2 regions of the Priestia sp. YIM B13552 genome follow, and region 2 is predicted to be linked to the other one. Evidence: riboswitches for the same ligand, from Rfam matches in the RefSeq annotation. Region 2 holds a riboswitch; the other holds the start of a gene.
What was found. A riboswitch is a leader RNA that binds a small molecule or an ion and turns the genes downstream of it on or off. The one in region 2 is predicted to bind glycine.
Positions count from the first base shown of each region.

Region 1 (16,100 bases), on a different contig from region 2:
CTGAGCATGAAAATAACAAATTGCAGGCTCTCTTGTGACCCATGTTCGTCCATCTGATTCTGTAACGATCGTACGATCATTTCCTCCAATCACTAAGTTATTGGTTGCTTTTAATACGGTTGTCCGATCCCACACGCGATGAATATGTCCATTATGCTTGTAGCTGTGTATTTGAATTGTTTCTCCTTCCACCGGAATTCCCATCTCCAATACCTACTTTCATTTTAGCACTTAAAAAAATTCATATAACGTCTCCATTTGTCTTATGTTTATTATAACGGTTTCTCTCTCATTTTAACACAAATGTGCTAACCTTCTTGAGTTCAAAAAAGCCACTCCCCCTACTTTTCCTTTGCTTGGCAGCCTTAAAAAAGAGAGGAAGTGACACATCAATGTTCATTAAGCAAGTGTAGAGCAAGCCCCTTCACTTTTATATGTACGAATAATGTCTTCGGTTTGTGCTTCAAACGTCAATTGAATCTCTTTTAATTTTAGCTTCATTTCACTAATTTCATCTTGCACAGAATGAAGTTTTGCTTCTTCATGAAGTTTTATTAGTTCACCTTCGATTTCCTGACAGCGCTCAATCTCAGACTGCAAAAACAGAAGTTGATCCATGGTCTCCAATTGTTGAGTCACTAGCTGATCAAATTTTTTCATACGATAGCTCCTCCCTATTTGCCTTAACCATACACGCGGCACTTCTGTTAACATTCTGTTTAGGTGAGACAGATTCCTTTGACGAGTTGTGTAAAGTTTCAAGAAGTTTTGTCATACTTTGTTGCTTTTTATATAAGAAAAAGCGAACTTAACATCGCCGTATGAAAGACGTTAAGTTCGCTTTTGGTATTAACCTTGGTATTTACCAGAGTTTTGGTTTTTCTTTGCTTGAGCTTGTGCGTTTTGTTGTCTCACTTCTTGAGCACTTGTTTCGCTAGCAAATTCAGTACCGAAGTTGTTTTTAGATGCTTGAGCATTTTGGCTTTTGTTTGCCGCTGCTTGAGCATTTTGTTGTTTCACTTCTTGTACATTTGTTTCGCTACCAAATTCAGTACCGAAGTTGTTTTTAGATGCTTGAGCATTTTGTTGTTTCACGTGTTGTGTGCTTGTACCAGATGCTGTTTTGTTTGTTTGTTTTGCCATTGTAATCACCTCCACGAAAATTAATATGCCCGGGAGGTAAATAGGGTATGCAAACTTTTTTCAGTATTTTAAGGCACGAGCACAAAACACATTTACCTTACATTAAAAGTGAACGCCCTCCGTCAATAATAAGCGTTTGACCGCAAATCATATTTGCTTGATCGGACACTAAGAACATAACTGCATCTACCATGTCTTTTGGCTCCACCATACGACCAGCTGGAGTATGCTTGCGTGCATCATCTAGAAGCTCATCGCGATTTGGGAAATGTTTTAATGCCTCTGTATCCACAGCCCCTCCAGAGACAGCATTTACCACAATATTCTTTGGAGCCAGCTCCACTGCTAAATAGCGTGTCAACGCTTCTACAGCAGCTTTTGACACGCCTACTGTTGTATAATTTTCTAAGTAGCGAATAGACCCAAGCGAACTGATGGTAACAATCTTTCCTCCGCCTACTTTTTCCATACGTTTAGCCGCTTCTTGTGCACAGAATAAATATCCTTTGCTGTTAATATCCATTGTCCAGTTCCAGTGAGTTTCTTCCAATTCCATAATAGGACGTAGAACTCCTGACGCTGCATTACTTACAAATACGTCTAAGCGACCGAATACTTCATCAATTTGCTCAAACATTTCTTTAATTTTTTCTACTTTTCCTACGTTTGCTTTAACAACTAATGCTTCTCTGCCTAGCGCTTTGATTTCTTCTGCTACTTCCTGCGCTGCACTTTTGCTTCGTGCATAGTTTAATACAATATCGTATCCTTCTTTAGCCAGACGTAAGGCAATTTCTTTACCAATACCTCTGCTGCTTCCCGTAACTAGTGCTACCTTTTGTGACATGATGTCATCTCCCTTATGTATCGTATTATCTTTACATTGTACTGATTTTATCGCATAAGAAACAAGTAATATAGAGAAAATAGATAAAACTTGATGAAATGAATGAGGTGAATAGAATGTATGTAGGTAGAGACATGACGGCTCTTTCAATGATTTCTAAAAGCGAGTGGAAAGACAGCGAGCTTGCGTTTTTCCATCACTCTTTACAGCAAATGACGCCGTATTTAAATGCTGAAGGACAAAGTATTCATCAGCAAATTATTAAAGAAATTGAAGCACGGGGCGGGCTACAGCGCCACGAAGCAGATTATACACACGGCACGCATGTATCATATGATTAAATAAAAAGAAGCGCGGAGTTTATCCACGCTTCTTTTATTTAACAAGTACATATTCTTTTAAGATTTTTTGATGGGAAACAGGAAATGCATATTGTTCTAAATCTTTTTCAGAAACCACTTTCAAATTTTTTAATGCACTGATATCACTTGCAAGCTCTGCTTCATATACTGTGATGTTCCAGACGATATGAGAAAACACGTGCTGAATTGTGGTAAACGGCGCATGAATTTTAATATCGGCTCCGTACTCATTTTGAATAAATGCCTGAAGCTGCTGATGATCTGGCGCTATACTAAGATCTACTTCTATATTTGGAAATTCCCATAGGTTAGCTAAAAGTCCTTTGCTTGGACGTTTATGAATCAGATAATTTCCTTCCTCGTCTCTAATCACCGCTGCAGCAAGCTGAAGAGCACGCGGCGCTTTTTTCTTTGATTTGACAGGAAGCTCATTCTGCACTCCTTCTTCAAACGCGCGGCAGTGTTCGCGAACTGGACATAACAAACAGGAAGGAGAAGTTGGTGTACAGACAATGGCACCAAGTTCCATCATGCCCTGATTGAAATAGGAAGGATTATCTTTTGAAATAATTTCATGCACGATATCTTCAAACAGCTTTCTTGTTTTCGGTTTTGCAATATCATCCCAAACGGATAAAATGCGCGATAGCACACGCATGACATTTCCATCTACAGCAGGCTGCGGCACTCCGTATGCAATACTTAAAATGGCTCCTGTTGTATAAGGGCCTACTCCTTTTAGTTTGGAGATTTCTGCTGGCGTATTTGGAACTTCTCCCCCGTATTGTTCGTGAACTTCTCGAACGGCGGTTTGTAAATTACGGGCACGGGAATAATAACCTAACCCTTCCCATGCTTTTAACACATCATCTTCATTCGCATAAGCTAAATCTTTGATAGTGGGAAATTTACTAATAAAATTATTAAAATACGGAATGACCGTATCTACTCTCGTTTGTTGAAGCATAATTTCAGATACCCACACTTTATAAGGGTCCTGATCTTGACGCCAAGGTAAAATGCGCTGTTCCTGTTCAAACCAAGAGATTAAGTCATCTTGAAATGCTCGAATATCGAAATTTTGTACAATATCTTTACTTTGTTTCACGTCATAGCCTCCGAGGTATTAACTATACATATACAATGTGTTGCTTTTTGAATCTTAGTAACTTTATGATAACCTTATAACAACTACAAATATGAATAGTAAAATGAATTGTTCAAATAATGAATAAAAACAGCTAATTTGCTGCGTTAGTAATAAAGCGAAATTTTTCGCCCTAAATTAAGCTTCCATGCTGAATTAGGATACTCTAAGATTGTCATTTTACAAAGGAGGAGTTCGCTCTGGATACTGGTACACACATTGCAATGGGAATCGCTTTAGGCGGCCTTGCAACATTAGACCCCACTGTATCTGCGAATACAGCCACAATGGATGCTGTAATGATTGGCGTAATGGCCGGGTCATTAGCACCTGATTTAGACACTGTTTTAAAGTTGCGAAACAATGCACAGTATATCCGCAATCACCGTGGAATTACACATTCTATCCCGGCTGTTATTTTATGGCCTTTGCTTATCGTGCTCATTCTTTCGCTTCTGCTGCCAGGAGCTAACTTGCTGCATCTCTGGATGTGGACCTTTGCAGGCGTCATTATTCACGTTTTTGTTGATATCTTTAACGCTTATGGTACGCAAGCTTTACGGCCTTTCACAAATAAATGGATTGCGCTTGGCGTAATCAACACGTTTGATTACGTGATTTTCTCAGCTCACGTACTCGCGATTTTAATCTGGTTTATTGGAGCAGAGCCAGGACCAACATTTATTACGTTGTATGTGTTATTGGCGTTTTACTATGGATTGCGCTTTTATATGCGCCACCAAATTGCCAAGAAGCTTCGAAAACAGTTTCCTGATGTTATCAAGCTCAATATCTCTCCTACAATGCGTTTCACTCACTGGCACTTAGCTGTGACGACCGAAAAGTATTTTCATGTAGGAAGAGCAATCGGAGAAGAAATTTTTATTTATGATACGTTTGATAAAGTTCCAATTCCCGAATCAGCCGTAATTGAAGTAGCGAAAAAAGATGAAAATTTATCTGCTTTTCTTTCATTTTCACCTATTTATAGATGGGAACTGGATGAATATAACGACCACATTGAAGTGCGCTTTATTGATTTACGCTACCGCAGCAAGGATTACTATCCATTTGTAGCCGTGGTCCAGCTTGATTATGATTTAAATATCATTTGTTCGTACACAGGTTGGATTTTCAGTGAGAAAAAATTGCGTAAAAAGCTTGATTATCTCCCGCACTAATCATAACAAGAACAAATATGAAACCCAAAAACGAACCGTCTGCTCAAGACGGTTCGTTTTTATTTAATGTTTTAAATAGTCATCGTTATTCAACAAATGCTGATATTTAGGGTTTTTGACCGCGATTTCATGAAGCTTATCACCGTAGCTGTTAATATACATCGTAACAACCTTTTCCGTCGCTTCTTTCCCTTTATAATCATATCCGGCTTTTGCGTAAGATGACTCAAAATCTTCCCAGAAAAGCTCGACCCACGTGCGTGCTTGAGCATATGAGAGCGAACTGTTTTTATTTAAGAGCTGATTCGTTAATCTTTCAAATATATCGTTCATAAGAACACCTCGATTACCAAAATTCTTTATGAGTATGTTTGCACTTTTAACTTACACTATAAATGCGGAGTTATTCACTCCCTCATGTACTATATCATAACCGCAACGCTTTCTGTTGTAAAAGGAGAGGTATCGATGCGCAATAAAGCAAAAGATTTTACAAACCAACATCATACTAAGCTTGAAGGCGAACCTCGAGCAAAAGCTGAGTACGCTTCAAAACGTGCAAATGGAACGATTAACACGCATCCTCAAGAACGTATGCATGCTTCTAATGAGCGTGAAGAATAACCGCTTGCTTTACGTTTAAAAATAGAGTGAATATAGAAATCAAACAAGCAGCACACTTCGTGCTGCTTGTTCATCCCGTTATTTTTTCAACATGGAAATAGGCAATGCCTCTTCGTTATGCGGTGAGCCAAGCCTAAATCCCCACGCAAAAACTCCGTTCATATAATCAATTTTAAAATATGAACCCGGATCTCCTTGAATTTCATATACTTCCCCTGCTTTAAACGTTTCGGGATCCAATAAATACGACCTAGCCATTGTTACTTTTCTTTCTAATACTGCATACTCATTGACCATGCCAAGCTGTTCAGCTTTTCGTGCTTTTTCTTGAAGAGACCCAATTTCTTGTTGAAGTTCATACGTCGTCATATCGCTGTAACGTTTTTCAGACATGCTGTTTTCCCCCTTGTTTGCTTTCATTTTATTATAACAAAAGGTATAACTAAAGGGAGACTATGAAAAGGGAGTTTTGGGAATGAAAACAGTGCTAATCACGGGCGGTTCGACGGGTCTTGGAAAAGAACTCGCTAAACTTTACGCAAAAGACTACAACGTCATTCTAGCTGGACGCAATCAACATAAATTAAAAGAGGCGCAGCATGAGCTAAGCGACAACGTATATACGATGTCTGTAGATATTACAAAGTATGAAGAAGTAGGAAAATCTGTAGAAAAACTGCTGATGCAGCATTCAGTAGATATCCTTATCAACAATGCAGGCATTGGACATTTTGGTCCTTTGACGGATTATACAAAACAAGCCATCGATGAAGTCATCGATACAAATGTAAAAGGAACTATTTTTTTAACACAAGCGCTTATGCCTCATCTCTTAACGAGACCTGAACCTAAAGTGATGAATATCATTTCAACTGCAGGACTTCGCGGGAAAGCTAATGAAAGCGTCTATGTGGCAAGTAAGTTTGGCGTAAGGGGATTTACAGAAAGTTTAAAAGTGGAGTATCAAGATACTAACCTTCATGTGATTGCAGCTTACATGGGAGGCATGAATACCCCTTTTTGGGATCACAACAACCACATTAAAGATAAAAGCCGATTGCGCTCGGCTTCAGAAATTGCTGAGATTATTTATAAACAGCAGAATGACTCAGAAGATATTTTGTTTTAAAAAAGAGTGAAACATAACTGCATTAATCTAAAGATAAACACATGAAGTTTACGTTTGCCATCTCAATGAAAAAATCCGAACGAGTTGGATTCTCCATCAAGAATCTCGATTCATCGTTCGGATTTCCCTTCAACTAACATACTTTTGTCCTGCCTTTATTCCTCTTCAATAGAATCTAGAAATGATTGAATTTGGTCAATAGAGAATCCTTTTCTATAAAGAGCCTGCTTCATTTTTTGCTGATATTCCCAGCCTTCATACTTTGAAAAACGACGATGAGCTTTCATTCCTTGGTATTGCAGAGCTTCCCATGCCTCATCGCTTTCTTTTTCTGTATTCGTGCGCTGAAATGCTTCTTGAATAATAGAAAATGAATAGCCCTTCACTGCCAATGCTTGTTCCATTTTTTGTTTCATCATTACCTGAGATAATTTTTTATACTTTCCTTTTAACTTTTCAATTAATTTCACAGCAGTTTGAATTTGCTGTTCTTCGGGGTATTCACATAAACTAAGGGTAATAATGGAATCAAAAATTCCCTTTTCTTTTAATTCTCTTTGAATCACATTTGGTCCTTTTGATGTCGTGTTCATCTGAGTTAACACAAATGCTTTGGCAAACTCTTCATCATTTAAATAACGGTGGCTGACTAATTTCTGAATAACTTGTTGAATAATAGTAGAGTTAATTTCTTTTTTCTTTAAATAATCATGTACCTCTTTTTCAGAGCGCATTCGATAAGATAAGTAAGTGATCGCTAAATTATAAGCTTTCTTCTCATCATCTGCGTACTGAATTTCCGTTAATTCAAATTCATCAAGCTCACGACCTTTTTTCAAGTCATATTTGATGAGGACATTTTCGTCAACACCAAAGCCAAACTCTTCACCTTTACCGTAATCTAAATACACATTATAACGTTCACCGCTATTCTTTTGCGTTGTGATCTTTGTGACAACAGGCATACACCTTCACCTCATATTTCTTATTAAATTGATGGCTGAAGAACCGCCAAACGTATCATACACATTTTTATTTATCTCAACAAAGGAGGAAGTTCGTATGAAAATTGTTATTGCTGGAGGAACTGGATTCGTAGGTAAAGCTTTAACAAAACATTTTTTAACACAAAAACATTATGTATATATTTTAACACGCAATGCAGATAAAGCTGCAAGAGATCCGAAACTTAAATATGTAGAATGGATGCAAGAAAACAGCCAACCTGAAGAGCATGTAGAAGGAGCAGACGTTTTTATCAATTTAGCTGGCGTTTCACTTAACAGCGGCCGCTGGACGGACGAGCGCAAAAAAGCCATTGTGGAAAGTCGCCTTTCTTCTACTCAAGAAATCCTTCGTATTATGGCTGCCTTACCCGAAAAACCTTCCCTTTATGTAAATGCAAGCGCAGTTGGTTATTACGGGACATCGACTACAGAAACGTTCACAGAAGCTTCTCCATCCATCGGCACGGACTTTTTAGCTGAAACGGTAAAAAAATGGGAAAATGAAGCGCTAAAAGCGATGGAACTCAATATTCGTACTGTTTTAACAAGGTTCGGCGTTATATTAGGCAAAGATGGCGGGGCACTCCCTTCTACTGCCCTTCCTTATAAATTATTTGCAGGAGGGACAGTTGGTTCGGGAGAGCAGTGGATGTCTTGGGTGCATCTTCAAGACGTCGTCAAAATTATTGATTATTGCATTCATACCGAACAAATAGAAGGACCTGTTAATGTAACTGCTCCAAACCCCGTTCAAATGAAAGAGTTTGGAAAGACGATTGGAAAAGTGTTGAATCGTCCTCACTGGATGCCCGTACCTAGCTTTGGCCTTCAGCTGCTGATGGGAGAAATGAGTATGATTATTTTGAAAGGACAGCGCGTTTTACCTGAAAAATTGATTCAACAGAATTACATTTTTACATATACTGTATTAGAAGATGCATTGCGAGATTTACTCTAGTTATTTTCTGATATTTACCTAAAACAGGTGACTAAGCTGCCGATAGATAGGAGCATCCTTTATGAAAACCATTCTCTTGAAAAATGCAACGCTCTATCCTATTACGTCAAAACCTATTTATAATAGTGATGTGCTCATTCAAGATGGAAAAATTGTTTTAATTGGGCCAAACTTGCAGCCTCCTCTTCAAGTAGAAGTTATTGACTGCAAACAGCGCTATTTATTCCCTGGATTTATTGATGTTCATACACATCTAGGACTATATGATGAAGGAACCGGCTGGGCCGGAAATGATGCTAACGAAACAATCGAGCCTATGACTCCCCATATCCGAGCTTTTGACAGCGTACATCCTTTAGATCCTGGGTTTAAAGATGCCATTGAAGCGGGTATTACGTCTGTACACATTATGCCTGGAAGTGCAAATGTGATCGGAGGCACAACGTCCGTTATTAAAACAGCCGGAACAAGTATTTCTCAGATGTTGATTCAAGAGACAGCTGGACTTAAGATTGCGCTAGGAGAAAATCCAAAACGAATCCACAGCCATGGCAATAAAGAATCCATTACACGAATGGGTATTATGGGGATGCTGAGAGAAGCCTTTTATCATGCAAAAAGCAGTGACAATAAAGATGATTTGCGAATCAAACCACTCATTCAAGCACTGAATAGAGAGATTCCCGTTCGAATTCATGCTCACCGAGCCGATGATATTCTATCAGCTCTGCGCTTAGCAGATGAATTTAATTTAGACGTTCGTATTGAACACTGCACAGAAGGGCATTTAATTGCTAAAGAGCTAGGGGGAAGAAACTTAAAAGTAAGCGTGGGACCAACTTTAACACGCCGCTCAAAGGTTGAACTGAAGAATAAAACGTGGAAAACCTATCAAGCTCTCTGCAATGAAGGAGTAGAAGTTTCCATTACAACAGACCATCCTTATACGCCCATTCAGTACTTAAATATTTGTGCATCCATTGCCGTACGTGAAGGGCTCGAAGAACAAAAAGCATTAGAAGGCATCACGATTGCTGCTGCTCGGAATCTCCGTATTGATCAGCGAATTGGCAGTATCGAAGCAGGAAAAGACGCTGATTTGGTGCTATGGAGCCATCATCCTTTTCACTACTTAGCAAAGCCTATTTTTACGATGATAAATGGTAAAATATTATTTAAAAAAAATTAACATTTTACCTATTTTCTTTTTTTATTTTTTTTAGTATGATACGTTTAGAAGCATGTGAATTTCACAAAAGCATAAACATCACACGTTGACTTTTTATGTTTGTTGACTTGTAATGGGAAGGCAAATGGTGCGCCACCAGGTAACTGGTTCTAGTGGGTTCGATTCCCACCCCGAAATTTTTTTAATTATTAAAAAATTTCGAGGGTGGGGACTTGATTGGAGTCTGTATATACCCTCGATCAGGAGGGAAAAGTTATGTTAAAAAAACGTGACCTAAATGACTGTCAATCTCTATACGAACTCATGGTACATCCTGATGTCTTCCCTTTTGTTCGTCATAAAGCCCATTCCTATGAAGAATTTTTATTTGTGACTAAACAAACGATGGAAGCAGAAGATCATGGAGAAATCATTTCTCGCACGATTTTAGACGAATGGGGTAACCCTATCGGCACCATTAATTTATTTGATGTACAGGACCAAGCTGGTTTTTTAGGCACTTGGCTTGGCAAACCGTTTCATGGAAAAGGATATAATCAAATTGCAAAAGAAGCGTTCTTTAATGAACTGTTCTTTGAGTTAAATATAGAGCGAATTTTTATGCGAATTCGTAAAATCAATATCAGGTCTATTAAGGCTGCAGAAAAACTGCCTTACGCAGTACTTGCGAATGAAACACACAAAGCTTTATACGATGAAATTAATCAACATGAAGACGTATATGATTTATACGAAATTCCAAAAGACTTGTATACATTATACTACTTGCGTCACGAACAAGATGTTCAAGAAGATCACCAGCTTAAAGAAGCGTAAGAGTCTCTCCGTGTAACGGAGAGCTTTTTTTTATGATTAAAAACGAGAGATTCTGGAAAAAATAAGTAGCATGATCGAAAAACGTTAATTGGAGGGTTTTTTATGTCTGAAAAAAAACGAAAAGAAAACGCAAAAAATACGTTAAGTAGCGCTCAAGAAATCTATTACGGCCGCGAGTTTAAAAAAGCAGACCGTGCAGGCGGCTACACGAAAAAATAAGTGAGGCAAAACATCTCTATCCAACGCTTGATCATCCCAACGTCCTTTCTGTACAGTTTGTATCGGAAGGACGTTTTTATATTATGTAAAAATAATAACACGAAGATTTCAAGCGTATGATTTACGTTTTTTTAATACTCTACTATATCCACAAAGTTTACCCACAATTATGTGGATAATGTGTATAACTTTATTGAATATGCATATTACCGCTTTCATAACTTGAAATAACAGTGGGTAATTTTTATGTAAATTTTCTGAAAAAATGTGAATAGTGTGGATAAAGTTGTGAATATCCTATATAATTCAGCAGTTAACTGCTTGTTAACCTGTGGATATCTTCTTTAGTACTTTCATTGATTTTAGTACCATCAAGGCTTTTGATATATTATAAGTATAATAATAAAAAGTAGGGGAACTCCCCCTACTTTTTTATGATTGGAAACAATATATCCACACTTGTTCCTTTATCTAACTGACTAGAAAACGTCATCTGCGCGTGGTGAGCTTTAATAATCCGATAGCTGACCATCAGTCCTAAACCTGTACCTTTTTCTTTTGTACTATAAAAAGGCTCACCTATCTTCGCTAACCGTTCAGGAGGAATACCCTGTCCTTCATCAGCAAGCTGCAGCCAAAGGTGGTTTTCTTTTACCTTAGTCGTAATATGAATAGCTCCTCCTTCAGGCATTGCTTCGATAGAATTTTTAATAATATTAATAAATACTTGTTTTAACTGATTTTTATCTCCATACACCCTTGGTAACTGGTCGTCTCTTTCAAATATGAAAGCTACTTCCCTTTCTACTGCTTCAGGTTCAAGAAGTGAGCACACTTCTTGAACAAGCGCTTGCATATTCAAAGATTCAACCTTCATTACCTGAGGTTTTCCTAACATCAAAAATTCTTCTACTATTCCATTCATTCGCTCTAATTCAGTTTCCATAATATCTATATACAAAGCATCTTTAGGATGTTGTTCTTTTAATAAGTGAACAAAGCCTTTTAAAGAAGTTAAAGGATTTTTGATTTCATGAGCCACTCCAGCTGCAAGTTCTCCTACCACGGCAAGCTTCTCAGAAGTTCTAAGCTTCTCTTCTGCCTTTTTACGCTCCGTAATATCTGTCGATACGCACAGCATTTGAATCACTTCCTGTTTTTCATTCATAATAGGAAGTTTTGCTGTTTCGACCCAGCGCCGGTTTCCTTTCGAATCTTTAAACTGTTCTTCTAATACCATCCCTTTTTGGGTACAGTTTGAAAACGCCCCTTTATATAAAAGATCTGATTGGAGGTTGAACTGATATTTATCAATTGATTGTCCAATTAAGTCATCAGATTTTTCACCTAAGAGCATCGCAAAAGATTCATTAACGAGAATGAATTCCCTTTTTTGATTGATAGCATAAATATAGCTTGGATTAATGTCAATAACTTGTCTTAAAAACGTTTTTTGTTCCTGCAGCTGATTTTCTTTTTGCTGTAAATTTGCTTTAGAATGGCGTATATAGCTAATCATTTCATTAAACTGTTTAGATAAAATACCGATTTCGCCCCGCTCAATTTCTCGTTCCGGAATTTTTTGATTAAAATTCCCGCGCGCTACTTGTCCCGCCAATTCATATAGTTTATGAATAGGATTCACAATTTGCCTCGCATATAACGCAGTAAAAAAAGAAAGCAGTAAAATCGTAACGCCTGAAACGATCCAAAGAGTTTTTTCAAACATTTCATAAGGCCTGTAAATTTCTTCAACGGGTAATTCAGCGACAATTCCCCAATCCAAAACAGGAATATATTCGAAAGACGCAAAGAAATACTTACCTTCGGTGTTCACCACGCGCTGATATCCTGATTTATGATTCATCGTTTTCTGAACGATTTCATTTTTCTTGGCATTTTCACCGATTCTCTGTTTCTCTGGGTGGGAAATAATTCTACCATTGCGGTCTACGATAAATGTATAGCCGTTCTCTCCTATATCAAACGTTTGAAAGATGGATTGAAAACTTTTATTTTCTTCAATTCGCAGCGCTAAATTTACAACCTTTTTTACATTTTGCTGCCCATCCAAAATAGGAATCGCCATCACCACAATGTAGTGCTTTGTATCTGCTGAAACGACATCGCTTAAATATATTTTTTTGGTTCGCAGCGCTTCTTGAAAATATTTTCTTTTACTTAAGTTCACATGTTTCATATTTTTTAAATCATTCGGGTAATAATGCTCAACATACCCTTTTACATTAAAAATGGTTCCGCTATCGATATACGGTGAAATATTAACTATTTTCTGCAATTCTTTGTCTATTTCTTGTTCATCATCCGATAAAAAAATAGGATCTTGCTGTACCTCGTCGCCTAGGCTCCAAATATCTTTAATCACGACGTTAATTTGCTCTTTCATTCTCTTGACGGTTTTATCAGTTACCTGTCGATATTGATCTTGAGAAATATTAGGCAGCATCACTCTTGAAACAATAAACATTAGCGTTAATATGGTACAAATAAGAAGCACGTTAATCGTGAAGATTTTCCAAAACGTATGAGATTTAAACCATTTCATGTTTGTTCACCTTAATCTAATGAAGTCTACCTTCATTGTACTCCAAAATGAAGACTTTTCCATATAAATGACGGAATTCCATCTTTAGACATAGAAGAAAAGCAATTTGTTCTACATTCCTATCAGAAAACTATGAGCTTTCTCACTGTGTTTTCTGTTAGAACAACTTTTAGTTTTCTTCTATAAACTTTGCTTCCTGCATTTTATTCATGCAGTAGAAATCAATTATTTATCCTCCACTAAAAAGACCTCATCACGGAGTGATGAGGTCAGAAGTTTACTATATTCTTTTATAAAAAATTATGGTTGTTTCCTGCTGATTTTCTAGCCTTTAAAGATTTATTTATTTTCCCCTTCTAGTCCAGTAAAAAATAAATAAGAGAATAAACCAAACGGGCGTCAACAATAAGGCTGGGCGCGTCGCGTCAGAAAACAGCATAATAACAAGAATCACCGCAAACAATGCTAACACAACATAGTTTATAAATGGTGTTAACGGTGCTTTGAATGCTGATGCTGCATGCAGCTGCGGACGCGACTTTTTATACCTTAGATGGCAAATAAGAATGATACTCCACACCCAAATAAAACAAATAGCGCTAATGGTCGTTACGATGCCAAAAGCTTGGTCTGGTATAAGCTTGCTTAAAAGAGCTCCCGCTGAGATGACCACCGTAGATACAAATAATCCGTTGCTTGGTACGTGATTTTTATTCAGTTTTGCAAACTTAGATGGCCCTTGGTCATTTTTACTTAAATTATATAAGATACGGCTTGTTGAAAACATCCCGCTATTACAAGCAGAAGCGGCTGAAGTTAATACAACAAAATTAATAATTCCAGCAGCAAGCGGAATTCCGACTAAACTAAAGGTTTTAACAAATGGGCTTTCTGCTGCATTTAATTCCATCCACGGGTTAATAAATAAGAGGACGATAAGCGCTCCAACATAGAAAAATAAGATTCGCAGCGGAATTTTATTAATGGCCGATGGAATATTTTTTTGGGGATTTGATGTTTCTGCTGCCGATACCCCTACCAACTCAACCCCGACGTATGCGAATATAACCATTTGGAATGAAAGTAAGAAACCTGAAACCCCATTTGGAAACAGTCCTCCGTGATTCCAAAGGTTTTGAACAGTAACGGATCCCGCGTCTGTTTTAAATCCCATTACCAGCAAAATAACGCCAATAATAATTAACGCAAGAATCGTAATAACCTTTATTAAAGCAAACCAAAACTCTAATTCTCCAAATAATTTTACGGTTAATAAGTTAAGCCCTAATAAAATGATTACACAAATAAGTGCAGGAATCCACTGAGGAATATTGAACCAATATTTCACATATACACCAACGGCAATGACATCAGCCATAGCTGTCATGATCCAGCAAAACCAGTACGTCCATCCGGTGACAAATGAAGCCCACGGTCCAAGGTACTCTTCAGCAATATCTGTTAGTGATTGATAACCTGCTTTAGAAAGCAGTAGTTCTCCTAACGCTCTCATCACAAAGAAAAGCGCAATACCAACAATTAAATAAGCAAAGATGATAGAGGGACCCGCAAGCTGTATGGCTTTACCAGAACCTAAAAACAAGCCCGTACCAATGGTTCCCCCAATCGCAATTAGCTGAACATGACGATTGGATAAATCCCTCTTTAATTCTCGTTGTTCCAACTCTAACTCCTCCTAACAATAAAACCTTTGATGCGATCGTGCGGACTACAAATAAAGTCCAATAAAAAAAGAGATTGGATGCGCTCCAATCTCATGGTCATAAGAATAACAAATATTAAGGCACAGGCTACCAATTAGTAACACGCCAAATAAATATCCGGTACTCTTCTGTCCTTTTGCCTGAGATTGTGAACCCTTCGGCGTCGCGAAACTCTCGCGATCTCTCCAGAAGCTGCTCCTGCTATAGTGTGATCCATAGCAATCATAGCTTTCTACGTATTAAATTTTTTCGATCAAGATAGTGACTGTCGAATAGTTGTTTATTCTAATACCAGTTTGGTGCTTTGTCAACAAGAAAGAGTATTTTCATTTATTTACCTTCTTTGAAAGAAGATGATTGCACAGGTTCAATTGTCAACTTAGTATCCTTTTCCGCACGCTATCTTAGTCCCTGAGGAAACCTGAACACATTAAACGGATCGTACTTCTTATTCACTCTCTCTAATCTCTCTGCGTTGTCTCCAAAATACTCACGTTCGTAATTTCTAAGGTTGCTGATAGGGAAATTCACATAGGAGCCTATCGTCATACTTTTAATATATTCAAATCGCTTGCGAAGCCAATCTCTGTTTGCTCTTGCATATGCATCGTCTGTCCATACGGACTGAAACCCCATAATATATCTGGCGTTTCTGTAGAAAAAAGCCGTTTCTCTTTTACCAACACGGCGAATTTCTCCTCCTAGTGCATAAAAAGAAATCGCAGCATACACGGAACCTTCTGCTGGACGCTGTATGAGATCTGTAAGATTTTCAAGCTCAACACGTGAATACGTTCTTTGCACAAATCTTCCCGTTGACTTAAATTTTTCAGACGGAGGATAGGTTTCCTCTATTTTTTTTACCGCTTCAAGAAAAGGTAATGATTCCAGCTCTACTTGAAACCCTTCTGCTTCTGCAAAAGGCTGCAAAATCTTCCGAGCTCTTTCTGGGGAGCCGTAAAAGAAGCCGTTTGCAAATATGCCTAACCCTTCTCCTTCAGCATTATAAAAGCTTGCAACTAGCGTCATACGTTTGTCCAGTTCGGGCAGCCAGTTTTGCCATATATTCATCACTTGTCTCTGCTTCTCCTTTGTAGTACCTACATAAAAGAAGCGAACGAGCGTCACAGAGCTGTTCGTTGGCTTTGGAAGCTGAAACGTCATGCTTACTACAACGCCAAAGTTACC
Region 1 is NZ_JBHZOU010000007.1:133,182-149,281, reverse strand. Features, by position in the region: gene ntdP (nucleoside tri-diphosphate phosphatase) at 1-204, opposite strand, end outside; gene ACFX40_RS23425 (YgaB family protein) at 400-660, opposite strand; gene ACFX40_RS23420 (gamma-type small acid-soluble spore protein) at 850-1,143, opposite strand; gene fabL (enoyl-[acyl-carrier-protein] reductase FabL) at 1,241-1,990, opposite strand; gene ACFX40_RS23410 (hypothetical protein) at 2,107-2,331, shown strand; gene mutY (A/G-specific adenine glycosylase) at 2,366-3,460, opposite strand; gene ACFX40_RS23400 (metal-dependent hydrolase) at 3,700-4,680, shown strand; gene ACFX40_RS23395 (YfhJ family protein) at 4,744-5,013, opposite strand; gene ACFX40_RS23390 (small, acid-soluble spore protein K) at 5,149-5,304, shown strand; gene ACFX40_RS23385 (YfhH family protein) at 5,383-5,697, opposite strand; gene ACFX40_RS23380 (SDR family NAD(P)-dependent oxidoreductase) at 5,780-6,433, shown strand; gene recX (recombination regulator RecX) at 6,589-7,398, opposite strand; gene ACFX40_RS23370 (TIGR01777 family oxidoreductase) at 7,496-8,398, shown strand; gene ACFX40_RS23365 (amidohydrolase) at 8,460-9,587, shown strand; gene ACFX40_RS23360 (GNAT family N-acetyltransferase) at 9,843-10,403, shown strand; gene ACFX40_RS23355 (YfhE family protein) at 10,506-10,622, shown strand; gene ACFX40_RS23350 (PAS domain-containing sensor histidine kinase) at 11,047-13,188, opposite strand; gene ACFX40_RS23345 (amino acid permease) at 13,532-14,872, opposite strand; glycine riboswitch at 15,031-15,111, opposite strand; gene ACFX40_RS23340 (FAD-binding oxidoreductase) at 15,312-16,100, opposite strand, start outside.
Region 1: linked by a shared signal. The riboswitch ahead of ACFX40_RS23345 (amino acid permease) and the one ahead of gcvT (glycine cleavage system aminomethyltransferase GcvT) in region 2 are both predicted to bind glycine.

Region 2 (16,100 bases):
GAAGGAGTATTTAAACTATTATTGCTTCTTGGCTATATTTATGTGATTTCACAAACGCCACTTATTAAACGGGTGTTTCAATATCATGGAGCAGAACACAAGGTCATTAATGCATATGAAAACAATGCTGAACTTACGGTAGAAGCCGTGCAAGCACAGTCTCGACTTCATTATCGCTGCGGAAGTAGCTTTATCCTCTTTACCGTAGTTGTAGGAATGTTTGTCTACCTACTTGTTCCAACGGATCCTCTTTGGTTACGAATTGTGGATCGCCTTGCATTAATTCCAGTTGTCCTTGGTTTATCATTTGAAGTGTTACAGTTAACCAATAAAGTTCGTCATGTCCCTCTTCTTCGCTTTTTAGGTTATCCCGGTTTATGGCTTCAGCTTTTAACAACCAAAGAACCAAAAGATGATCAAGTTGAAGTTGCGATTGCTTCATTTAAAGAACTTTTACGCGTTGAAAATGAACTTTCTTCTACCACTGACGAACAAGTTGTCTAATCCACACCGTTTTGCTTTCTTTTTTTACTATTTTAGGAGGTGAACAAAATGAGACGTCCATTCGTGAAACCACTTGTATATGGTCTAATCGGGTTAGGAGTCATTGGCTTTGCATTTACGTTGATTACAGATCCAGCTGTTTTATTACGTCAAGCAGGTTATATTTTTCTGTTTATCATTTTGTTTTACTTAGTTTATCGGTTTATTCTCCGCCCTTCTCAGACAAAAGGTCAAGATAGAGGCTATGTGCGCGCAGTAAAACAATCAAAACTGCGTCAAAAAGAAAAAGAGCGAGGAAGCAACAAAGTTGATATGCATACGTACCGAAGCTCAAATAAGCGCCCGGTATCCAAATCAACGAAACCGCTAAAGAAAAAGAAAAACAACTCACACTTGACCGTCATCGAAGGTAAAAAAGGAAAAAAGAAAAATAGAGCATTCTTTTAAAAAAACAAGGAGAAAAGCCTCCTTGTTTTTTTAATAGCACCATTTTTTCAAAAATGCCCTTGTACGCTTTTTTCCAAACGCAATCAGCTCCTCCTTCCGTTCTTCTGTGAGGGTAAATTCTGTCGCAAAAACTTGATTAACAGGTAAAAAGATAATATTTTTTTCGTGACGTTTTGAAATATGCCTTGCATCGTGCGCATCTTTCATCGTCTCAAAAAGCGCGCTGAATAAACCAACGGCATTTTTAATTTTATTCCGTTCCCTTTCTTCGTCCTTCGGGCTCAGCTTCACACCAATTACCGGTCGCTTCTTAAGACTTTTATCATCATCAAACAGAAAAATTGGAAAGTTGCTTAACACGCCCCCGTCGACTATTAAACTGCTTGGGGTAGATTTTAATTTAACCGGCTCAAAAAAATATGGAATGCTGCAGCTCATTCGAACGGCTCTTGCTACAGAAAAGCGATTCGGGTCGATTTGATATTTAGGCAAATCATCTGGAAGAACAAGCATCGTACTGTTGGTCAAGTCTGACGCAATAATACGCAGCGACTGATCAGGCAAATCAGCAAATGTACGAATTCCTCTGCTCCGCAATTTCTCAGCAATCCACTTTTCAAGCCTTTCTCCTTTATACAATCCCATTTTCCAATATAAAAACAGCCACTTTGTCAAGCTCGATGGTAAAAAAGACATTCTTTGATCTAAAAAAGACGATAACTCAATTTCATTCATCATTTCAACAATTTCTTCACTTGTATAACCGGCTGCTACAAATGCACAAATAATGGAACCCGCACTCGTTCCGGCTAACCGCCGAAAGATCAAGCCTTTTTCTTCTAGAGCTTGTAACGCGCCAATCAGTGCAAGCCCTTTAATACCGCCACCTGAAAACACTCCGTCGACGTACACAGCCTCTCCTCCAAACTACCCACTCTACATTTGTAGTCGACTCAGCAACAAGTTATGATAAAAAGAAAAAAAGCAGTGACGCTATTGGCCGCTGCTTTTTTCTTATAATTTTTGCTCTTCTTCATTTCGTTTTTGTACATTGCGAAGATCTTGAATACGGTTATGATTTTCTTCAAAGTATTGAACCAAATCTCCAATTCGATCAATGGAATTCCAGCTTAAATGATGTTCAATTCCTTCTACGTCATCATAAATATTTTTCTCATCTACGCCAATGATGCGCAGCAGCTGCTCTAAAAGCTCGTGGCGATAAACAAGACGTTTTCCAATCTTCTGCCCCTTAGCTGTTAAAACAAGGCCTCGATATTTTTCATAAATTAAGTACTCATCTTTGTCTAGCTTTTGAACCATCTTCGTTACAGATGAGGGGTGAACCGCCAATGCATCAGCAATATCAGACACTCGAGCGTATCCTTTATCTTCAATTAGCATATATATTTGTTCAATATAATCTTCCATACTCGGTGTAGGCATGAAATCTCCCCCAATTAATATTATGTATTGCTAATAATAAGTCATAAATGTCTGTTTCTTATAGTGATATCGTGTTCATGTTTGATAATCTATGTGAAAAAAACGTGTAAATAAAGCGATGTCATAAGATAAAACTGGATAAAAGACATTCAATTAAAATCATACTACAATGCTTATTCAAATACAAGAACCGTTCGATCCCGCTTCTTATTTATGCCCCATTTTTATACATAATAAAAGCTGACTCGTTTGAGTCAGCTTTTACTAGTCAATCATGTTCAAAATTAAAGGCCGCATTTCAGCTGTGCACCACAGTTTGTACATGTGTTGCATCCGCCCATTTCTTCTACCGTTCCTTGACGGCAAACCGGACAAGTATTACCTACTTCAGAACCGATTGTTACATCAGTTGAACGAATTTCATTAATTGTATCAACTAACACAACGTGCGGTTTCGTTTCTTCTTTTGGCGCTTCAATTTCTTCATCAAACGTATTTTCTTCTGCTTTTAGCGTTAAGACTTGTGCATCACGGCTGCCGTCTACGTACACCGTACCGCCTTTTGCTCCGCCTTTATACAGACGCTCGTACACTTTTTGAACTTGCTCTACTGTGTAACCGCGAGGAGCGTTTACTGTTTTACTAATTGAACTGTCAATCCAGCGCTGAATCACACATTGCACGTCCGCGTGAGCTTGTGGTGCAAGTTCCATAGCTGAAATGAACCATTCAGGAAGATTGTTTGGATCTGCTTCTGGATGCTGATCTAAATACTCTTGAACGATATCAGCTTTTACTTCAATAAATTTACCTAAACGGCCGCTTCGGAAGTATGAGAATGAGAAATAAGGTTCAAGACCCGTTGATACTCCAACCATTGTTCCAGTACTGCCTGTTGGCGCTACTGTTAATAAATGAGAGTTTCGGATACCGTTCTCTTTAATGTTTTGACGAATATCTTCAGGCATTTTTTTCATGAAGCCTGTATTTGTAAATGCTTCACGTAAAGAAGCCGTTTCAGCATCTGTTTCACCCACTAAGAACGGGAAGCTTCCTTTTTCTTTTCCAAGCTCTACAGACGCGCGGTAAGCCGTCGTTGCAATTGTTTCAAACACTTTATCTACTAACTCATTGCCTTTGTCAGAGCCGTACTCTGTCTCACAATAAATAAGAAGATCGTGAAGACCCATTACACCAAGGCCAACGCGGCGTTCGCCAAGCGCTTGCTTTTGGTTTTCTTCTAAGAAATAAGGAGTTGCATCAATAACGTTATCTTGCATTCTAACGCCTGTTTCAACCGTTTGACGTAACTTTTCAAAATTAACAGTTTTCGTTTCTTTATCTGCCATTTGCGCTAAGTTAACAGCAGCTAAGTTGCAGACAGAGAATGGTGCAAGTGGTTGTTCACCACATGGATTTGTTGCAACAACGTGCTGACCATATGCTTGAGCATTTGTCATGTCATTAGCATTGTCGAAGAAGAAAATGCCTGGTTCAGCTGAGTACGTTGCACAGATGTTAATTAAGTTCCATAGCTCTTTTGCACGGATAGTACGGTACGTACGAACTTTGTTTCCTTGTTTTGCCCATTCGCGCACGTCGCCTACTTCGTGCCAGTTTTCATTGTAGTTAGCCATTTCTTCTTTTGAATAGCTTTCTACGTCTGGGAAGCGAAGTTCGTATTCTCCGTCGTTTTCAACAGCATCCATGAAATCTTTTGTTAAGCATACAGAAATGTTTGCTCCTGTTAAAAACTCTGAGTTATGAACGCTGTACGTTCCGCCTGTTTGCAGCTTTTCTTCTGCATCTTTGATGATTTTTTCACTGAATCCACCAAGACCAGGAATTTGTTTATAGTTAATGATTCCTTGATACATCGCTTCTTCAGACTCTGTTAGCGGCGTGAACTTCAATTTATCTTGCGCATGTTTTTTAATCATTTCGTCATTTGTGTTTTCAATTAAGAAACGTAAAATGCGAGGGTTTTGCATTTTAGAAATAATAAACTCTACAATGTCAGGATGCCAGTCGGCAAGCATGATCATTTGGGCGCCCCTGCGCGACCCACCTTGTTCAACAAGATGCGTCAGTTTAGCAATATCATCTAACCATGAAACCGAACCAGATGATTTGCCGTTTACACCGCGAGCCAGCGTGTTGCGCGGGCGAAGAGTTGAACCATTCGTTCCAACACCGCCTCCACGGCTCATAATTTCCATTACTTGTTTGCGGTGTTCTGAAATACCTTCACGTGAATCTTTTACATAAGGCATTACATAACAGTTGAAGTACGTTACGTCCGTATCAGCACCTGCACCGTAAAGAACGCGGCCAGCTGGTACAAAGTTTAGCAGAACAAGCTCTTGATAGAACTTTTCAAACCACTCTTTGCGCTTAGCTTCTGTTTTTTCCACAGAAGCTAAGCCTGTTGCATTACGTTTTGCAATTTGCTCATAAAAGACTTCTAGAGGTTTTTCAATGACATCTAAAGAACGAGTAATTAATCCGTTTTCTGCTTCTTCAGGCGATAAAGCTCCTCTAAACTCATCTTCTACCTTGACAACAGCGGTTTTTTGCTCAAAATTAATGCTTTCCACATAGCCAAGTCCTCGTGCTGGAAATTTTGGATCTTCCTTTACGGTTAGAACAACAAAATCTCCTTCTGATAACGTTAATTTTTCCGTATCCTTAAACGCATAGCGGTCTAACATTACCAATCTTGAAACACCTTTATGAGTCAACTTCATATCCGGTGTAATCGGATGTACTTGCGGAAAGCGTTCAATATCTGAATTGAGCTTTTCAACATTCATATTCACTTTTTGATTTAACAAAACAGTCATTCTCACAACTCCTTACCTATCGAACATCTATAAATTTATTAACTCTATTTCCTTTTAAAGGAAATAGAGTTTTTCAATCAACTATCAATAACTTACCACACGGCTTGGACGAATTCAATATATAGTATTTGACACTTCTCCAAACATCTACATATAGAAGGGTGTCAAGTGAAATATTTTTTTTTTCGTAAAAAAAGTGTTTGACTTTTCTTCTCTATGTATTCTATTAGCCAAGCATTGTTTCTAAAAATCCCAATAAAAAGTGCAACTTATAAGAAGTTGCACTTTTATCTATTTCCCATGGGCATCCGTTTAGCGCTTAAAGTTCCATTCATCCGATCCGTACTTTGTGCGCGCTAGTTCTTCTACATATGCTTCCTCTTCTTCAGACAGTGTATACGGTTCTAAATCGATATCAAGAGCAGAAGCAAATCCTTTATAAAACGCTTCTTTTGCTTCTTCAATAGAGATTTTGCGGCCCGCAATTGCATTGATGGCTACCGCTTTGGAACGAAATGCGCGCTGCATTCTTTCTTTCACACGATCATTTGGATAATTAAACACGCTGAATAATTTATCTTCATCAATCTCTAACAGAATAGAGCCGTGCTGTAGAATAACTCCTTTTTGTCTAGTTTGGGCACTTCCAGCAATTTTGCGGCCCTCTACAACTAGTTCATACCAAGAAGGAGCATCAAAGCACACGGACGAACGAGGGTTTTTTAAGCTATTTTTTTCTTCTTCTGAACGAGGAATAGCAAAATAAGCCTCGAGCCCTAACGAACGAAATCCTTCCAGTAAACCTTCAGAGATTACGCGATATGCCTCTGTAACTGTCTTAGGCATGTTAGGATACTCTTCAGATACAATTACGCTGTAAGTAAGCTCTTCATCATGAAGCACGCCCCTGCCGCCCGTTGGACGTCTTACAAAGCCCAGTCCTAATTCTTTTACTTTATCAAAGTTAATTTCTTTTTCAGCTTTTTGAAAATAACCGATTGACAGCGTTGGAGGGTTCCATCCGTAAAAACGAATCGTAGGTGGAATTTCTCCTTTACTATGCCATTCTAATAACGCTTCATCTAACGCCATATTGTAATAAGGCGAACGGTTGTTGGAATCAATAAATCTCCACTTTGCTTTCATCTACCTCATCCTCAGCTATATGTAATATAAAAATAAATCCGTTTTTTAGTCTACCAAAAGATTGAGCTAAGGAAAAGCAAAGAGCAACATAAAACTGTGAATTCAAATGTGGTAGTTTTTTCATTTTCGGGAAGAAATCCGCTAGATTCAAGGCAAAATCGCTTTACTTCTAATTTCATTCACTTATATAATAAGAGTATGGATTTTGTCGAAGAAAGGAAGAATCAGCATGTCACCAATTACAGCAGTACTCATTTTACTTGGAGTAATCATCATATACTCTGTCGTTATGTTCTTTGTCCAACGTCGCATTATGAAAACGTTAACTGAAGAAGAATTCCGCAGCGGCTACCGCAAGGCACAGCTAGTTGATATCCGTGAGCCGAATGAATTCGAAAACGGACATATTTTAGGCGCACGAAATATTCCTCTTTCACAGTTCCGTATGCGCATTAAAGAATTCCGTCCAGATCAGCCTGTCTACATCTATTGTCAAAGCGGAATGCGCACAGGACGCGCAGCACAAATGCTTCGTCGCCACGGTGTTCAAGAAATCTATGATTTAAAAGGCGGCTTCAAAATGTGGAACGGTAAAGTGAAAAAGAAAAAATAATGGTATGTATATAGAAAAACCTCGCCTTTGGGCGAGGTTTTTTGTTAGACGTTTTGAACAGCCTGTTCTTTCTGATAGCGAAGAACTGGCTTTCTCGCTGCGAGCGTTTCGTCAAGGCGCTTCACAACCGTTGTATGCGGAGCTTCCTGTACGACTTCAGGCGTTTCTTCTGCTTCTTTTGCAATTTGAATCATCGCATCGATAAACGCATCTAGCGTTTCTTTCGACTCCGTTTCCGTTGGTTCGATCATCATGCACTCTTCTACGATAAGCGGGAAGTAGATAGTCGGCGGATGATAGCCAAAATCAAGCAGTCGTTTCGCGATATCCAATGTGCGTACCCCAAGCTTTTTCTGACGTTTTCCTGATAAAACAAATTCGTGCTTACAGTGACGGTCAAACGGCAACTCATAGTGCTCTGCTAAACGACGCATCATATAATTGGCGTTTAGCACAGCGTTTTCCGTCACGGCTTTTAAGCCGTCTGGACCCATTGAACGAATATACGTATAAGCGCGAACGTTGATGCCGAAGTTGCCGTAAAACGGCTTTACGCGTCCAATTGACTGAGGACGGTTATAGTCAAAGTGATAGCCTTGTTCTGTTTTCACAAGCACTGGTTTAGGCAAATACGGAATTAAATCTGCTTTTACCCCTACCGGACCAGAACCAGGACCGCCTCCTCCATGAGGACCTGTAAACGTTTTATGAAGGTTTAAATGAACCACGTCAAACCCCATATCTCCAGGACGGGCTTTACTTAATACTGCGTTTAAATTTGCACCGTCATAATAAAGCTTTCCACCTGCTGCGTGAACAATTTCAGCCATTTCTAAAATATCTTCTTCAAATAACCCCAGCGTATTTGGATTTGTTAACATTAAAGCGGCTGTATCTTCTCCTACTACGCGGCGTAAATCCTCTAAGTCCACTAAACCATGTTCGTTTGATTTTACCGTTACCGTTTCAAATCCCGCAACTGTTGCCGAAGCCGGGTTCGTTCCGTGGGCTGAGTCTGGAACAATGACTTTTGTTCGCTGCGTCTCACCATTTGCTTCGTGATAGGCACGAATCATCATAAGCCCGGTCCACTCGCCGTGAGCACCTGCTGCTGGCTGAAGCGTTACTTCATCCATTCCTGTGATTTCTGTTAAATGCTCTTGTAAATCATATAAAAGTTCGAGAGCACCTTGAACCGTTTGCTCATCCTGAAGCGGATGAATATGCGCAAACCCAGCAATGCGTGCTGCTTGTTCGTTCACTTTTGGATTATATTTCATCGTACATGAACCAAGCGGATAAAACCCTGAATCTACTCCGTGATTTCGTTTTGAAAGCGCGGTGTAATGACGCATAATATCGAGTTCTGATACTTCAGGAAGCTCAGGAGCTTTAGTACGCACATACGCTTTTCCAAGCAGTTCTTCAGCATTAACTTTTGGCACATCTAACTCTGGCAATGAATAGCCGATTCGCCCTTCTTTACTGCTTTCAAAAATAAGTGATTGATTTTGATTAAGCATGAAGATCCCCCAATTCATTTACAAGTTGGTCAATTTCCTCTTTTGTACGGAGCTCTGTAAAAGCAAGCAGCATGTGATTTTCAAGCGCTTGGTTATCACGGCTAAGATCATAACCGCCAATTATTTTTGAAGCTAATAACTGACTGTTTGCTTCTGTTACCGAAACAGGAAGCTTCACGACTAATTCATTAAAAAACGGTCCTTCAAATGCTACATTTACCCCTTTTGCCTTTAACGCTTCATATGCATAATGCGCTTTTGATAAATTTTGCAGCGCCATTTCTTTTACACCTTGCTTGCCTAAAGCTGTCATGGCAACTGATGCCGCTAAAGCATTTAACGCTTGATTTGAACAAATGTTAGACGTCGCTTTATCGCGGCGTATATGCTGTTCACGTGCTTGAAGGGTTAAAACAAACCCTCGCTTACCGTTTTCATCTACCGTTTGCCCTACTAAACGTCCTGGGATTTTTCGCATAAGCTTAGACGTAGTTGCAAAGTATCCGCAGTGCGGGCCTCCAAATTGACTTGGAATACCAAATGGCTGTGCATCTCCAATGACAATATCAGCTCCGAACTCTCCAGGAGGCGTAAGTAAACCTAATGATAACGGATTGCTTGAAACCACAAACATGCATTTTTCTTGATGGGTAATTTCTTCAATTTCTTTTAACGGCTCGATTTGTCCGTAGAAATTTGGATACTGGACAATAACAGCTGCCACGTCACTCCCCATCTCTTTTTCTAATGCAATCATATCTGTTACTCCGTCTGCTGCAGGGATTTCTACCACTTCAATGTATTGACCCTTCGCATACGTTTTTAACACATCTTTTGACTCAGGGTGAACAGCCGCAGAGACAAGTACTTTTTTCTTTTTTGTTTGACCCGCACTGAGCATAGCGGCTTCTGCTAAAGCAGTTCCTCCGTCATACATAGAAGAATTAGCCACGTCCATCCCCGTTAACTCACAAATCATTGTTTGAAATTCAAAGATGGCCTGAAGTTCTCCTTGAGAAATTTCTGGTTGATACGGAGTATAGGCCGTATAAAATTCCGAACGAGAAATAACATGATCAACAATAACCGGCATGTAATGATCGTAAACTCCTGCTCCTAAAAAAGAAGCATAGTCTTTTAAATGAGCATTTTTAGCAGCCATACTATTTAATTCTTTTAACAACTGAGGCTCTGAGGCCGCTTTTTTAATATTGTATTCTCCTTGAAAACGAACGCGCTGCGGAATATCTGAAAATAAATCATCAACAGATGAAACACCAATTGCTGCTAACATTTGCTGCTGATCTTGTTCTGTCATTGGTAAATAGCGATGTAACATGTTAAATTCCTCCCCAAAGCTTACTTTGAACGTTTATAAAAAGGTGTTGAAACCACTTTTGCTTTTAAGCGTTTTTTCCGAACCTGTACTTCCACTTCTTGACCAAGCTCTGTATACTCTGCTGACAATAGTGCTAGACCGATGTTTTTCTTTAATGTCGGTGACTGTGTACCTGTTGTCACAAATCCAATTTGTTCTTCATCTGCAAATACTTCGTAACCGTGTCTTGGTATACCTTTATCAATCATTTCAATTCCTACCAGCTTACGAGGTGCCCCGCTTTCACGCTGTTCTTTTAACACTTCTTTTCCAATAAAGCTGTCTTTGTTCGTTTTTACTGCAAATCCAATTCGAGCTTCAATGGGCGTAATATCTTTTGAAAGCTCTTGGCCATATAAAGCCAAAGTGGCTTCAAAACGAAGCGTATCGCGAGCTCCTAATCCGCAAGGCAGCACACCTTCATCACTGCCTGCTTCTAAAATAGCCGTCCACAAGTGAGCGGCGTCAGTTGAAGAACAATAAATTTCAAAGCCGTCTTCCCCGGTGTACCCAGTACGTGAAACGAGAGCTTTTATATTCGCTACTTCTACATCATCAGCAAATGTAAATGGCTTTAATAGAGCTAAATTTTCGTTCGTTAACGTTTGTAAAACTTTTTCTGCTACAGGACCTTGTAAAGCTAACTGCGCAGTTTCATCAGATTGATTAACGAGCGTTACATCTCCTTGTTTGTGAGACACCAGCCACTCATAGTCTTTTTGAATATTAGCAGCGTTTACGACTAGCAAATACTCTTGATCTGCTTTTTTATAAATCAGCAAATCATCTACCGTGCCTCCGTCTTCATAACACATAGCCGTATACTGCGCTTTTCCATCTACGAGGGTAGAAACGTCATTTGTCATCGTGTGCTGAAGAAAAGCTAAGCTATCAGCTCCTGTTACAAGAATTTCTCCCATATGAGAGACATCAAAAAGCCCTGCCTTTGTACGTACAGCTTCATGCTCTTCTTTAATAGAAGAAAATTGAACGGGAAGAGCCCATCCGCCAAAATCAATTGTTTTGGCACCATATTTTTGATAGGTATCATAAAGCGGCGTTTTGTGTAATTCTGTTGTCATATTTATGTCCTCCTCTTTTTCACGTGAAACTTTTCATAACGGGGAGTTTTCAAATAGTGTGGGGATCACTATGTATCCAAACAAAAAAGGACAGAAAACCCCCTACTGTATTTAGTAGGAAGTCTCTGTCCTTTTCACCTGAAAGTTTACCTATAAACGAATAGGTTTGCCTCGTGGGTGGTCTATAAACGCATAGACACTCTCCAGAGCTGCGTCAAACAAGAGTCTTTTTGCCTGAGAGATTCACAATTTTATTGCTTGCTCCTTCGGCGCTACATTCAAGTAGTCTCTCCCCGTGTCGTCATTCGCTTCTATAAAGTTGGTAAAGTTGGGCATACTACTGAAAGATGTATCTATCTTTATTCACACAATCATTTGTAAAGTGCTAATCTATTTTCTTTTTCAAATTTTCTAAATATATTTTTATCCTACCTGATTCTTATCATTTGTTCAATAAAAATTTTTTACAAAGGAGCATTTTTATCATGAAAGTGAAATTAAACATCGATGAAACATGGGAAGCAGCCTTCTCAACTAAATTGGAGCAAGATGGCCCTTGGTCTGCATGGGATTTGTATAAACTTGCCTATGAAATAGAAGACCAAACGCTTATCTCAGAATTTGAAGGACTGCAAAGCCCAAAACATCTAGCTGATTTAACGCCGCTTCCTCATCAGCTCGAAGTAGCCAAACAAGTAGTTGAAACAATGAATGGGAAAGCCATTTTAGCAGATGAAGTAGGACTGGGGAAAACGATTGAAGCAGGGTTAATTTTGAAGGAATATATGATTCGCGGACTTGTTAAAAAAGTTCTCATTTTAGTTCCAGCTTCGCTTGTTTCACAGTGGGCTATGGAATTGAATCAAAAATTTTATATTCCCGCAGTTCCTCAAAGAAAATCATATGTGTGGGATCAGTGTGACATCGTTGTATCTTCAATTGATACAGCAAAACGTTCTCCTCATCGAGAAATTGTGCTTGAACAAGACTACGATCTCATCATCATTGATGAAGCTCACAAACTTAAAAACAACAAAACAAAAAACTATGAATTTGTGCAAAGTCTAAAAAAGAAATTTTGTCTGTTGCTAACCGCAACACCGATTCAAAATCGAATTGAAGAAATTTTTAACTTAGTCTCTCTTTTAAAGCCTGGCCATCTCGGCAATAAAGACTATTTCGAAGAATTATTTTCCGCTAAAAAACGCTCTTTGCAAAACGATGAACACTTAAAAGAGCTTGTTAACAAAGTTATGATTCGAAATCGCCGCCACGATACGGGTATCGAATGGACGAAGCGAATTGTTCAAACCATTCCTGTTGAATTCTCGCCAAAAGAACGGGAGCTGTACGATGCAATTACATCTTTTAAAGGAAACGGACTCCACCCTTCAAGCGCTTTTTCAATTTTAACTCTGCAGCGAGAGGCCTGCAGCAGCCGTGAAGCGGTGTATATGACATTAAAAAACATGCTGGAACGTCAGGAAGATCAAAACAGCGCATTAACGGAACATATGATTACGCCGTTAATGGAACTACTTCAGCAAGTGCCGCAAAATGCAAAAGCAGAAAAAGTGCTAGAGCTCGTTCAGAAAATTGATGATAAAGTCATTATTTTTACTGAGTACAGGGCAACTCAACTGTATTTACAGTGGTATTTAAAACAGCATGGAATTACCTCTGTACCCTTTAGAGGCGGATTTAAGCGAGGTAAAAAAGACTGGATGAAGCAGCTTTTTGAAAGCCACGCGCAAGTATTTATTGCCACTGAAGCAGGCGGAGAAGGAATCAACCTTCAGTTTTGTCATCATATCATTAACTATGATCTGCCGTGGAATCCAATGCGTCTAGAACAGCGAATTGGAAGGGTCCATCGTTTAGGTCAAAAACATGATGTTCACATTTACAATTTAGCCATTCAACATACGGTCGAAGAACATATTTTAAAATTACTGTACGAAAAAATAAACCTTTTTGAACGGGTTGTTGGAGAGCTAGATGATATTTTAACAAAGCTTGATTTAAAAAATATCGAAGAGCATATTCAAGATATTTTATTTCATTCACGGAGTGAAGGAGAAATAAAAATCAAAATGGAGAACTTGACGTCTATTATTCAATACGAAGACAGCGAGGAGGATCAGCATGCAGCAAACTGATATTCATCAATTTTTAAAGCGTTATTTTCTAGCTAATAATTGTTCTATTGTCACAGAAACATCGTCTTACCTGACGGTTCAATTAACGATTGAACTCGATAAAGAATTGATGAATCGTCCATTTTATTGGCACTATATCGAAAAGACGGGAGGAGAAGCAACTCCTGCTTCGCTCACTTTCATTACAGACCCAGCATTTGAAGACGATTCCGTTCAAGGAGAACGAATTCATTTCGGTTCACCTAGGCTGCACCAAATTTTCGCTTCTACTCAAAAACTTGGCGGGTTTATTCACTTGTATGAACAAGTTGCATCAGCTCAGCCAACAAATCAGCCTTTACACCCTTGGCTTGCATTAAATATTAAAGTCTCGTACAAATGCGATCGTAAAAAAGATGAGCTCTTGTCGCTTGGCATTAATTTAATCAATGGACAAATTATTGAATCATTTCACGAATTAATCATTAATCAAAATTTATCATCTAAAATCTCAGACTATTGCTTTACTCTCTCACCTTTTATTAAACCGAAAAGTGCCATCGCACGACTCACATCATATGTGAGTGACTATGTTAAAACTCAGCCAACTGAATGGGCTGAAAAAGCGCAGGAGAGATGGTATGAAGACTTAGCGCTTCTTGATCATTTTTACGAAACAGCAGAAGAGCTGCCAGAAATATATATGACCGAAAAAACAGCGCTTCAAGAATTGTACGAGCCGACTATCTTATTTAAATTTATAAACGGTGGCTTATTTTACATATCGCCTGAAACGATGTCTCGTCAATTTAATAAAACACAAGCCGGTTAAAAAAAGATGAGCATATGATATGCTCATCTTTCTTTTTTCTTTCGATACCACAGCATAAACGACAGCGGAATCATTCCAAACCATCTGTTTGCAAAAGGTGCTCGCTCTTCTTTTTTTTGAATCTTTTTCGTTTTCCTCTCTTCTTTTGGCTGATCCATATATTGTACAAATTGCTGAGTCATATATTTTACATAATCATTCGTTTTCATATAATCATCTCCTCAGCACTATTATATCCGGAGAGAAAGAGACTTAATCCGTCCACTTCACAATGTGCTGATCCTTTTTTTGAATATATGCCGTTTCCGTCAATGCTCTTCCTTGCAATGTTTGACACTTTATTTTTAGGATAATCATCTGTTCATCTTCACTTACTACTTCGTATGAAACCGTACCAGTTTCTAATACTAAAGGTGCAAATGGAGATTTATTATGTTCTTTTATTTCTTTTTTTACATGTACAACCGCGTTTTCTAAAAGATGCTGCAGACGATTTTTCTGCTCTACTTCTTGATAAAATGAACTTTTCGTCACAAAATAAGTGGTTTGCTGAGCTACTAACAGAAGAAAAAGCGCACAAAATGCCAAAACAACCGGGAGAATAAATCCTTGCTCATTATGTTTCATGAGCAAGCATCAAAAACGTCGTAATGGTTTCTTCTCTAACTTTGTTAACACCGTCTGTTGAACGAATCAACAGCCTTTCTTTTTGCTGTTCGTACATAATATTCTTAATGTGCTGCAGCACAACTTCATGACCGCTTTCATCCACTCGTCTTCTTATCTTGTCTTCGTAGCGTTCATAAGTGATGATCTGATTATTTTCCATTTTCAACGTAAGCGTAGTCGCATGAATTCCCACTTCTTTTGCTTCTCGATATTCCATAGCAAGTTGATTTACAAAGATTTCCCACTCCATTTCATTCATACTAAAGTCCGGATTATATGTTTGCTTAGCTAGCGGAATGATAATGGGGAAAAAGGAAACAATGATCAAAAAAAGAGTAAAACTGACTAGCATCTCTACAAGCGTAAAACCTTTTTCCCTTTTCACTTCAACATCACATCACACTTCTTTTTCATTTTCTCAGCGGAATCTGTCCATTCTACACAAAGCTTTTGAGCACTTTCTCCGTCCCACTTCAGATAAAACGCAACGTTTTCTTTTACGATTTTTTCTCGCCGTTTATATCCTGCTTCATATTTATATTTCAATAGCTCTTCGTGCAAGATAGCATCAGCTTGATACGAAACATATTGCTTCTTTTCTGCTTCCTTCATCTGAACATACAAAGGAATAATTGTACCGGTTAGGAGTAAAAGCATACTAAATGAAACAAGCATTTCTAACAAGGTGTAGCCCTGCTGACCCTTACATCTTGTCCACATAAAAACGCCCTCTGCCTATTTGAAAAGTAACTTTATATTTAAATTTTTGATTGCTGATAAAAATGGTCTTCGCTTGAGAAATATTGCCGTTTTTGTTGTATTGTATCGTGGAATTGCCGCTTCCAAACGTAATATGAATGGTGGAGTCATAGGCGCGCTTATAAAGAACGGCACGAGAATCAGAAATAATATATTCTGTTCCCTTCGATGCGAAGTTAATTTTAATTGGAGATTCTCGGTTCATGGCTGTCTGCTGCACATAAAACGTGTCGCTTTGCAGCTGTCGCAAGAATAATGTGATTTTGTAATATTCCACAAGCGGCCGAATGGCTACGATAACGGAAAACATCATCACTTGCACAATAAATAAAACCATCAGCATCTCAATGAGGGTAAATCCTTTTTGCTTAAGAAGAACCACTAGCTGTAACCTTTCCGGTACCGTCAATTTGAATAGCTTGGCCATTTGGACACACGGTGCCTTCTTTTAAGTAGCCCCCTGCTTCAAGCTCTTCTAGACTTGGTTTTTCGCCATTTTCAAGTTCGTATACTTGTACCTCAGCCTCTACGGTTTTGACAAGAGCTGAGCAGCCTTTGTTGTTAATAACCGTATTATGCTTTAATACATTTGGAATCATAATGAGCAAAAGCACGGTAATAACGAGCATAACAATGAGCATTTCAATAAGGGTAAATCCTTTATTACCTTTTAGAATCATATTCTTTCACCTTTCTACAAGCTCGACATCACTTCTAACA
Region 2 is NZ_JBHZOU010000002.1:765,469-781,568, forward strand. Features, by position in the region: gene ACFX40_RS09985 (DUF1385 domain-containing protein) at 1-504, shown strand, start outside; gene ACFX40_RS09990 (SA1362 family protein) at 553-951, shown strand; gene ACFX40_RS09995 (patatin-like phospholipase family protein) at 982-1,863, opposite strand; gene mntR (transcriptional regulator MntR) at 1,966-2,397, opposite strand; gene ACFX40_RS10005 (vitamin B12-dependent ribonucleotide reductase) at 2,682-5,240, opposite strand; gene ACFX40_RS10010 (lipoate--protein ligase family protein) at 5,553-6,386, opposite strand; gene ACFX40_RS10015 (rhodanese-like domain-containing protein) at 6,616-6,999, shown strand; gene gcvPB (aminomethyl-transferring glycine dehydrogenase subunit GcvPB) at 7,044-8,522, opposite strand; gene gcvPA (aminomethyl-transferring glycine dehydrogenase subunit GcvPA) at 8,515-9,861, opposite strand; gene gcvT (glycine cleavage system aminomethyltransferase GcvT) at 9,882-10,982, opposite strand; glycine riboswitch at 11,195-11,287, opposite strand; gene ACFX40_RS10035 (DEAD/DEAH box helicase) at 11,468-13,141, shown strand; gene ACFX40_RS10040 (YqhG family protein) at 13,128-13,952, shown strand; gene ACFX40_RS10045 (YqzE family protein) at 13,976-14,161, opposite strand; gene comGG (competence type IV pilus minor pilin ComGG) at 14,205-14,579, opposite strand; gene comGF (competence type IV pilus minor pilin ComGF) at 14,569-15,006, opposite strand; gene ACFX40_RS10060 (type II secretion system protein) at 15,003-15,341, opposite strand; gene comGD (competence type IV pilus minor pilin ComGD) at 15,325-15,807, opposite strand; gene comGC (competence type IV pilus major pilin ComGC) at 15,749-16,060, opposite strand; gene comGB (competence type IV pilus assembly protein ComGB) at 16,075-16,100, opposite strand, start outside.